3 regions of the Streptomyces sp. NPDC052701 genome follow, and region 3 is predicted to be linked to each of the others. Evidence: riboswitches for the same ligand, from Rfam matches in the RefSeq annotation. Region 3 holds a riboswitch; each other region holds the start of a gene.
The links. Region 3 has a riboswitch for thiamine pyrophosphate ahead of thiC (phosphomethylpyrimidine synthase ThiC). Riboswitches for the same ligand answer to the same signal wherever they lie in the genome.
Positions count from the first base shown of each region.

Region 1: linked by a shared signal. The riboswitch ahead of thiO (glycine oxidase ThiO) and the one ahead of thiC (phosphomethylpyrimidine synthase ThiC) in region 3 are both predicted to bind thiamine pyrophosphate.
Region 2: linked by a shared signal. The riboswitch ahead of AB0L29_RS09225 (thiamine ABC transporter substrate-binding protein) and the one ahead of thiC (phosphomethylpyrimidine synthase ThiC) in region 3 are both predicted to bind thiamine pyrophosphate.

Region 1 is NZ_JBFATO010000003.1:276,688-279,953, reverse strand. It holds gene AB0L29_RS06285 (thiazole synthase) at 1-549, opposite strand, end outside; gene thiS (sulfur carrier protein ThiS) at 552-752, opposite strand; gene thiO (glycine oxidase ThiO) at 749-1,915, opposite strand; TPP riboswitch at 1,913-2,024, opposite strand; gene AB0L29_RS06270 (hypothetical protein) at 2,077-2,427, shown strand; gene AB0L29_RS06265 (FAD-dependent oxidoreductase) at 2,460-3,266, shown strand, end outside.
Region 2 is NZ_JBFATO010000005.1:188,992-192,257, reverse strand. It holds gene AB0L29_RS09230 (iron ABC transporter permease) at 1-878, opposite strand, end outside; gene AB0L29_RS09225 (thiamine ABC transporter substrate-binding protein) at 854-1,942, opposite strand; TPP riboswitch at 2,023-2,128, opposite strand; gene rlmN (23S rRNA (adenine(2503)-C(2))-methyltransferase RlmN) at 2,164-3,266, opposite strand, start outside.
Region 3 is NZ_JBFATO010000023.1:13,412-16,677, forward strand. It holds gene AB0L29_RS23945 (VWA domain-containing protein) at 1-7, opposite strand, end outside; gene thiC (phosphomethylpyrimidine synthase ThiC) at 212-2,068, opposite strand; TPP riboswitch at 2,061-2,250, opposite strand; gene AB0L29_RS23955 (hypothetical protein) at 2,539-2,823, opposite strand; gene AB0L29_RS23960 (YibE/F family protein) at 2,722-3,266, shown strand, end outside.

The sequences.
Region 1 (3,266 bases), on a different contig from region 3:
CAGGATCACCGGCACGCGCGCCTGCTCCACGATCAGCTGGAAGTTGTGCGGGTTGCGGATGCCCAGCCCGGAGCCGATCGGCGAGCCGAGCGGCATGATCGCCGCGCAGCCCGCGTCCTCCAGCCGGCGGGCCAGCACGGGGTCGTCGTTGGTGTACGGCAGGACCGTGAACCCGTCGTCGACCAGTGTCTCGGCCGCCTCCAGCAGCTCGATCGGGTCGGGCAGCAGGGTGCGCTCGTCGGCGATGACCTCCAGCTTGACCAGGTCGGTGCCGAGCGCCTCCCGGGCCAGCCGGGCGGTGAGGACGGCCTCCCCGGCGGTGAAGCAGCCGGCCGTGTTGGGCAGCACCCGGATGCCGAGGCGGTCCAGCACCGACAGCACCGAGCCGTGCACCGAGGGGTTCACGCGCCGCATCGCGACCGTCGTCAGCTCCGTCCCGGAGGCCACCAGGGCGCGTTCCAGCACGTCGAGGCTGGGCGCCCCGCCGGTACCCATGATCAGGCGGGACGTGAGGGACGTGCCGCCGAGGACGAGCGGATCGTCGGCCATGGTCAGCCTCCTTGGACGGCGGTGAGGACTTCCACGCGGTCTCCCTCGGACAGGGAGGTGGTCGGCCACTGCGCGCGCGGGACGACGGTTTCGTTGAGGGCGGCGGCCACTCCGGACGGCGCCCGGGTGAGCGTCCTGACGACGGTGTCCAGAACCGTGCCGGGCTCGATCTCCCGCGGCTCCCCGTTGACCTGGATGTTCATGCGGGCTGCTCCGTGAGGACGGCGGTGCTGAAGCGCTGGGGGGTGAACGGGCGGGCCTCCTCGGGGAGTTCGCCGGTGGCCAGGACCTGCGCCATGACGTCGCCGGTGACCGGCGTGAGCAGCACGCCGTTGCGGTGGTGCCCGGTGGCCAGCAGCAGCCCCGCCAGCCCGGTCGGGCCGAGCAGCGGCGCGTTGTCGGGGGAGGCGGGGCGCAGCCCGGCCCGGGTCTCGGTCAGCGGCAGCTCGGTGATGCCCGGGACCAGCTCGTGCGCGTCGCGCAGCAGCTCGTAGACGCCGCCCGCGGTGACCGTCGTGTCCCAGCCCGTCTCCTCGCTCGTCGCCCCGACGACCAGCTCGCCGTTCTCGCGCGGCACCAGGTAGACGTGGCTGCCGCGCACCACGGCGCGCACGGTCCGGCTCAGGAACGGCGTGGGCCGCGCCGGCATCGTCAGCCGCAGGACCTGCCCCTTCACGGGCCGGACGGGCGGCAGGACGGCCTCGGGGACGCCCGCCAGCCGCCCGCTGAGACTGCCGGCGGCCAGGACCACCTGCCCGGCCTCCAGTCCGGTGCCGTCGGTCGTGACGACGCCCGTGGCCCGGTCCCGTACGACGGTGAGCCGCTCGGCCCACGCGCGGTGGAAGACCACGCCCGCCCGGTCGCAGGCCGCCACCAGGGCGGCGGCCAGGCGCCGGGGGTCGACCTGGTGATCGCCGTCGACCCGCAGCCCGCCGCGCACGCCCGGCGCGAGCATCGGCTCAAGGCGCCGGCACTCCCGCCCGGACAGCCACTGCGCGTCCAGTCCCGACCGCTGCTGCAGGGCGTGCAGTTCGCGCAGATGGGCCCGGTCGTCGGCGTCCAGGGCGACGGCGAGCGTGCCGCTGCGGCGGTAGCCGAGGCCGCGTCCGGTGGCGTCGGTGAGCTCGGCCGCGAAGTCCGGGTAGCGGCGGGCGGACTCCAGGTTGAGGCCGAGCAGGGTCTGCTCGCCGTGGTGCAGCTCCGTGACGGCGGCCAGCATCCCGGCCGCCACCTGCGCGGCCCCGCCGCCCGGTTCGGGGTCCAGCACGGCCGTGGCCAGCCCGCGCTGCGCGGCCCGCCAGGCCGTGACCAGGCCGATGATTCCGCCCCCCACGACGAGGACGTCTGGTGTGCGCGTGGGCGACATGGGCGTCCAGCCCCTCCCTTCGCCGGCATGACCCGGATCAGGTTCGTACGGTCGGAGGCCGCCAGCCTCCCTCTCAGCCCGGTGCGTCCGGGCTCCCGCGAGTGCTTTACGGTGGCCACCCTAGCCCGACGCCGCACGTCTCAGTAAGGGAGCCTCCGCCCGTGGCCCGCTCGCTCGACGGTCTCGTCCTCGCCCCGGTCGCCGACCAGGCCCCGGGCCAGGTGGGCACCGGCACCCGGTTCGCCTACCACGAGCGGGACGGCGGGATCTGGGCCGAGTACGCGGGCGGCGATGTCGTACGCGGGTTCCTGGTGGGTACCCGGGAGGGAGACCGTCTGGACTTCCGGTACGTGCAGCTCGGGCGCGACGGGACGACCTCGTCGGGGCACTGCGTGTCGACGGTCGTGGAACTGCCCGACGGGCGGGTGCGGCTGGAGGAGAGCTGGCGGTGGGAGTCGCGGCGGGGTCACGGGACGAGCGTTGTGGAGCAGGTCACGGCGCACGAGCGCTGACTGACGGGGCGTCAGGTGTCTATGGTGATCAGGTGAGCGAGCGGACGCGGGAACGGGGGCCCTCAGGGGTGCGGCACGTCGTCGTGGCGGGCGCGGGCATGGCCGGCGTGCAGACCGCCGTGGCACTGCGGGAGCAGGGCTTCACCGGCACCGTGACACTGATCGGCGCGGAACCCCACCAGCCGTACGACCGGCCGCCGTTGTCCAAGGCCGTCCTGCTCGGCAAGGCCGAGGGCTCCGCCTTCGACGTCGACTTCGAGGCGCTCGGCATCGGACTGCGGCTCGGCTGCGAGGTGCTGGGCGCGCGCCCGGCGGACCACGAGCTGGACACCGGGGCCGGACCCGTGCCGTACGACGTCCTGGTCGTCGCCACCGGCGCCGAGCCGCTCCGGCTGCCGGGCTCGCAGGGCGTCCCCGGCGTGCACCTGCTGCGCACCCTGGACGACGCCGAGCGGCTGCGGCCGGTGCTCGCCCGGCAGCAGGACATCGTGGTCGTCGGGGCGGGCTGGATCGGCGCGGAGTTCGCCACGGCGGCGCGCGAGGCGGGCTGCGCGGTGACCGTCGTCGAGGCCGCCGACCGGCCGCTCGCCGGGGCGCTGCCCGCCGAGGCGGCCGAGCCGATGGCCGCCTGGTACGCCGACGCCGGCGTCGAGCTGCGCACCCACGCGCGGGTGGCCCGGGTCGAGCCCGGCGCGGTGCTCCTCGACGACGGCTCCTCCCTGCCCGCGGGCGCGGTCGTCGTCGGCATCGGGGCCCGTCCCGCCACGGCCTGGCTGGCCGGCTCCGGCATCGAGCTGGGCGCGCACGGCGAGGTCGTGGCCGACGCGCACCTGCGCACC
Region 2 (3,266 bases), on a different contig from region 3:
CGCGGCCGGCGCGCGGTCACGGACGCGTCCACCAGCCGCAGCGCGGTCTCCCGGCGCCGTACGGTCCAGGCGTGCAGGGCGAGGATCGCGCTCACCGCCACGAACTGGATCATCGTCAGCACGGCCGCCGTGGACAGGTCGAAGACGTCGGTGGTCTGCCGGTAGATCTCGACCTCCAGGGTCGAGAAGACGGGACCGCCCAGGATCTGCACCACGCCGAAGGAGGTGAAGGTGAACAGGAAGACCATGAGCGCGGCGGCGGCCACGGCGGGCGTGAGCGCGGGCAGGGTGACCGTGCGCCACGCCGTGAACCGCGACGCGCCGAGCACCCGCGCGGCCTCCTCCTGCCGCGGGTCGAGCTGCGCCCACAGCCCGCCGACCGTCCGTACGACGACCGCGTAGTTGAAGAAGACGTGCGCGAGCAGGATCGCCCACACGGTGGTGTCGAGCCGGACCCCCCACAGTTCGTCCAGGAGGCCGCCGCGCCCGACGAGCGCCAGGAACGCCGTCCCGACCACGACCGTCGGCAGCACGAACGGCACGGTCACGACCGCCCGCAGGGCCTGCTTCCCCGGGAAGTCGAAGCGCGCGAAGACGTACGCGCCGGGGAGCGCGACCAGCAGCGTGAGCGCGGTGGACACGAGCGCCTGCCAGGTGGTGAACCACAGCACCTGCCGGACGTCGGACTGCGCCAGCACCTGCGCGATCCGGCCGGGGTGCCAGGCCCCGTCGGTGCTCAGGCCGCGCGCGACGATGGCGGCGACGGGGTAGGCGAAGAAGACCGCGAAGAACGCGACGGGCACGGCCATCAGCCCGAGCCGCGCCGCGTTCCCGCGCCGGTCCTTGCGGACGGCTACTTCAGTACGAGCGACGTCCACGACTTGACCCACTCGTCACGCTTGTCGGCGATCTTGTCCGGGTCCAGCGTCTCGGGGTCCTCGGCCTGCGGTCCGTACTCGGTGAACTCCGCCGGCACCCGGGCGTCCCCGGTGACCGGGTAGACGAACATGTTGAGCGGCATGTCCTCCTGGAACCGCCTGCTGATCAGGAAGTCGAGGAGCGCCTTGCCGCCCTCGGCGTTCCTGGCGTTGGCGAGCAGTCCGGCGTACTCGACCTGGCGGAAGCAGGTGCCCTCGGCCACCCCGGTCGGGGCCTCGCCCGGCCTGGGGTCGGCGAAGACGACCTCGGCCGGCGGCGAGGAGGCGTACGACACGACGAGCGGCCGGTCGCCCTTGGCCTTCCTGCCTCCGCTGGAGCCGGAGAACTCCTCGTTGTAGGCCTGCTCCCAGCTGTCGACGACCTTCAGGCCGTTGGCCTTGAGCTTCTTCCAGTAGTCCGGCCAGCCGTCGTCGCCGTACTCCGCGGCCGTGCCGAGCAGGAAGCCGAGGCCGGGTGAGGAGGCGGCGGCGTTCTCGGTGACCAGGAGGTTCCTGTACTCGGGCTCGACCAGGTCGTCGAAGGTCCGCGGCGGGTCCAGCTCGCGGTCGGCGAAGTACTTCTTGTCGTAGTTGACGCAGATGTCGCCGGTGTCGACGGGTGTGACCCGGTGCTCGTCCCCGCCGACCCGGTACCGGGGCTCGATCCTCTCGGAGCCCTTCGCCTCGTACGGCTGGAACAGCCCGTTGTCGAGCGCACGGGACAGCAGGGTGTTGTCGACGCCGAAGAGGACGTCGCCCTGCGGGTTGTCCTTGGTCAGGATCGCCTTGTTCACGGTCTGTCCGGCGTCGCCGGTCTCAAGGACCCTGACCCGGTAGCCGGACTGCTTCTCGAACGCGGCGACGACGTCCTTGGAGGCGGCCCACGAGTCGTGGCTGACGAGGGTCACGGTCCGGGAGTCGCCGGACGACTCCCGGTCCCCCTCCGACGACCCGCACGCGGCCAGGGCGCCGGTCATGCCCAGCGCGACGACCACGGCCGTGAACCGCTTCTTGGTGATGCCCACTTCATTCCTCCTGGAGTGACCAGGAAGAGACGCGGCCCTGCCCGGGACCCCTGGCAGGAGTCCCGGGCAGGGCGCAACAGCTCGAGTGATGACCGATCTCCCTACCCAGAATGACCTGGGCGAGGTTCGGAGGGTCTGCGGCCGGTGCCGCACTCTCAGCGCTGTGGCGCTCCCCTGTCGGAATATGCAGATGTTCTTACGCGGGTTTTACGGTGGTCAGGTTACCGCTCGCTCGCGGCGAGCTGACCGCAGGCCCCGTCGATCTCCTGACCACGGGTGTCCCGGATCGTCACCGGCACACCGTGGGCGGCGATGGCCTCCACGAACGCCTTCTCGTCCTCGGGCCGGGACGCGGTCCACTTCGACCCGGGCGTCGGGTTCAGCGGAATGAGGTTGACGTGCACCGGCCTGCCCTTGAGCAGCCGCCCGAGCCGGTCACCGCGCCAGGCCTGGTCGTTGATGTCCCGGATCAGCGCGTACTCGATGGACAGCCGCCGCCCGGACTTGGCGGCGTACTCGAACCCGGCGTCGAGCACCTCGCGCACCTTCCACCGCGTGTTCACCGGGACGAGGGTGTCGCGCAGCTCGTCGTCGGGGGCGTGCAGCGAGATGGCGAGGCGGCACTTGAAGCCCTCGTCGGCGAACCGGTGGACGGCCGGGACGAGACCGACGGTCGACACGGTGATCCCGCGCTGGGACAGGCCCAGCCCGTCGGGCTCGGGGTCGGTCAGGCGCCGGATCGCGCCCACCACCCGGTTGTAGTTGGCGAGCGGCTCGCCCATGCCCATGAAGACGATGTTGGACAGCCGCGCCGGCCCGCCCGGCACCTCGCCGTCCCTGAGGGCCCGCATGCCGTCCACGATCTGGTGCACGATCTCGGCGGTGGACAGGTTCCGGTCCAGACCCGCCTGCCCGGTGGCGCAGAACGGGCAGTTCATCCCGCATCCCGCCTGCGAGCTGATGCACATCGTCACCCGGTCCGGGTAGCGCATCAGCACCGACTCGACGAGCGTCCCGTCGAACAGCCGCCACAGCGTCTTGCGCGTGGTGCCCTGGTCGGTCGACAGGTGGCGCACGACCGTCATGAGCTCCGGCAGCAGCGCCTCCTGGAGCCGGGCGCGTGAACCGGCGGGGATGTCGGTCCACTGCTCCGGTTCGTGCGCGTACCGCGCGAAGTAGTGCTGCGAGAGCTGTCTGGCGCGGAACGGCTTCTCACCGATCGCGGCGACCGCCTCCTTGCGTTCGGCGGGCGTGAGGTCGGCGAGGTGCCGCGGCGGCTTCTTGGCTCCGCGCGGGGCGACGAAAGTGAGTTCTCCGGGCTTAG
Region 3 (3,266 bases):
CTGTCATGGGACCAGTCTGCCGAGCCCACCGCCGCGGTGGGGAGGGGCCGACCGACGCCCGCCCCCGTGCGGGCATCGCGCTCGGCGTGGTGGAACAGCGGCGGCGCCGGCGGCACCCACCGGTCCGCCGGCCGGTGCCGCCGGCTGACGGCGCCCGGCCGGCGCCGTCAGCCGGGGCCGCCGCCGGTCCCGTCGGCCGGGCGCGGGCGGATCAGTCCGCGATCGGCAGGTACACCCGGTTGCCGGCGGCCGCGAACTCCTTCGACTTCCGGGCCATGCCCTCCTCGATCTCGGCCTGGCTGCCGCCGTGTTCACGCCGGATGTCCTGCGAGATCTTCATGCTGCAGAACTTGGGGCCGCACATCGAGCAGAAGTGAGCGGTCTTGGCGGGCTCCGCCGGCAGGGTCTCGTCGTGGAACTCCCGCGCCGTGTCCGGGTCCAGCGCGAGGTTGAACTGGTCCTCCCACCGGAACTCGAAACGGGCGTCGGACAGGGCGTCGTCCCACTCCTGGGCGCCCGGGTGGCCCTTGGCGAGGTCGGCCGCGTGGGCGGCGATCTTGTAGGTGATGACGCCGGTCTTGACGTCGTCACGGTTCGGCAGGCCCAGGTGCTCCTTGGGTGTGACGTAGCAGAGCATGGCCGTGCCCCACCAGGCGATCATCGCGGCACCGATGCCGGAGGTGATGTGGTCGTACGCCGGCGCGACGTCCGTGGTCAGCGGGCCGAGCGTATAGAACGGAGCTTCATCGCAGATCTCCTGCTGAAGGTCGATGTTCTCCTTGATCTTGTGCATCGGGACGTGGCCCGGGCCCTCGATCATGGTCTGTACGTGGAAACGCTTCGCGATCTGGTTGAGTTCCCCGAGCGTCCTCAACTCCGCGAACTGCGCCTCGTCATTGGCGTCGGCGATGGAGCCGGGCCGCAGGCCGTCGCCGAGCGAGTACGTGACGTCGTAGGCGGCGAGGATCTCGCACAGCTCCTCGAAGTTCTCGTACAGGAACGACTCCTTGTGGTGCGCCAGGCACCACGCGGCCATGATCGAGCCGCCGCGCGAGACGATGCCGGTCTTGCGGTTGGCGGTGAGCGGTACGTAGGCCAGGCGTACGCCCGCGTGGACCGTCATGTAGTCCACGCCCTGCTCGGCCTGTTCGATGACCGTGTCCTTGTAGATCTCCCAGGTGAGCTCCTCGGCCTTGCCGTCGACCTTCTCCAGGGCCTGATAGAGCGGCACGGTGCCGATGGGGACGGGGGAGTTGCGCAGCACCCACTCGCGGGTGGTGTGGATGTTGCGGCCGGTGGAGAGGTCCATGACCGTGTCGGCGCCCCAGCGGGTCGCCCAGGTCATCTTCTCGACCTCCTCCTCGATGGAGGACGTCACCGCCGAGTTGCCGATGTTGGCGTTGACCTTCACCAGGAACCGCTTGCCGATGATCATCGGCTCGATCTCCGGATGGTTGACGTTGGCGGGCAGCACCGCCCGGCCCGCCGCGATCTCCTCGCGCACGACCTCGGGCGACACGTTCTCGCGGAGGGCCACGAACTCCATCTCGGGCGTGATCTCGCCCCGTCGCGCGTACGCGAGCTGTGTGACCGCCCTGCCGTCACGGCTCCGGCGCGGCTGGCGCGGCCGTCCGGGGAAGACGGCGTCGAGGTTGCGCAGGCCCCCGCGCGGTGAGGTGTGCTTGATCCCGTCGTCCTCGGGGCGGACGGGACGGCCCGCGTACTCCTCGGTGTCGCCGCGGGCGATGATCCAGCTCTCCCGCAGCGGCGGCAGGCCCCTGCGGACATCGGTCTCGACGAGCGGATCGGTGTACGGGCCGGAGGTGTCGTACAACGTGACCGACCGCCCGTTGGTGAGATGCACCTGACGGACCGGCACCCGCAGGTCGGGGCGTGAGCCCTCGAGGTACGCCTTGTGCCAGCCGATGGACTTCCCGGCCTCCCCGTCGCGCGTTCCGGCGGCGGAACCGCCGCCGGAACCGTTGGCGGATCCGTTGGCGGATCCGTTGGCGGATCCGTTCTCCGCGATCTGCGTGGAGGCAGGCGTGCGTGCGTCCTTGTTGGTCATGAGACCTACTCCCTACGCCGGCATTACCCGGTAACAGGTTCGGCGGTCGACGCAGCGGTTTCCGTCTGCCGGCGTTTCGTGTGAAACATCACTCGGCTCCTGCGATGTTTCATGTGAAACATCGCAGGGACGGAGGTCAGCGCCCTCTCAGCCCGGTGCTCCGAGCTCCCGCGTGTACAAAAGGTGCCTCCACGCTAGCGTCACTTCGGGCGCGGTGAACAGAGGGCCCTCCTCGTTCTTGCGATGATCGGTCGGTGACCACGACGCAGCGTCCCCCGTACCCACCGCCCGAGCCACCCCGCGGATCCGGCGCCGGAAACGGCGGCGGAGGTGGAGGTGGCCATGCAGACGGCCTCGGCGAAAGCCGTGGTCATGGCCATGTGGACGGCCGTGCCCCGCTCCGGGGTGACGGCCGCGGTGGTGACCGTGGTGCCGGCGACTGGTTCGGGCGCGGGCCGAGTGGTCCCGGGTCACGCGGTGACAGCGAGCAGGGCTCCGGGACCGGCCTCGGCAACCGGCAGGGTCCCGCCCCCGGCCCTCACCCGGGCCCGGGCGGTGGCCGGGTTCCCGATGTCGCCCCCGGTGGCGGTCATGGCCCCGGTGGCGGCAGTGGCCCCGACAGCGGTCGTGGGCCCGGCACGGGCGGCGACCGGGTGCCGCGGCCCGGCGGCGGACGGGATGCCGGTGCCGGGTTCGGCGACGGCCGGGCTCCCCGTTCCGGCGCCGAACGCGGTGCGGGGTCCGGCGGTGGGCACGGCCCCGGACTCGGCGGCGGTTTCGACGACCGGCCCGGTCGCGGGTCCGGCGGCGGATCCGGTTTCGCGGCCGACGACGGCCGTGGCTTCGGGGCCGGTGGCGGCGGCTACGTTTCACCGTCCGGCGGCAACGACCCGGGCTCCGCCGGCGGCCCCGGGGCCGGCCACGGCTCCGGATCCGGGCACGGCCACGGCTCCGGGTCGGGCGGAGGCCACGGTCACGGCCACGGTCCCGCACCGGGCGGCGGGCACGGGCACTCGCACAGCCACGCCCACGGTCCTGCCACGCCCGTCTCCCGGCACCTGCGCAAGGTCATCGCGGCGATCCTCATCCCGTTCGCCGCGGCGGTGCTGGTCGGTCTCGCCGTGCTGTGGCCGGGCGGGGCCCCGCCGCACCAGCGCACGGGCGTCGGCTTCGACCGGCAGACGCAGCAGGCCACGGT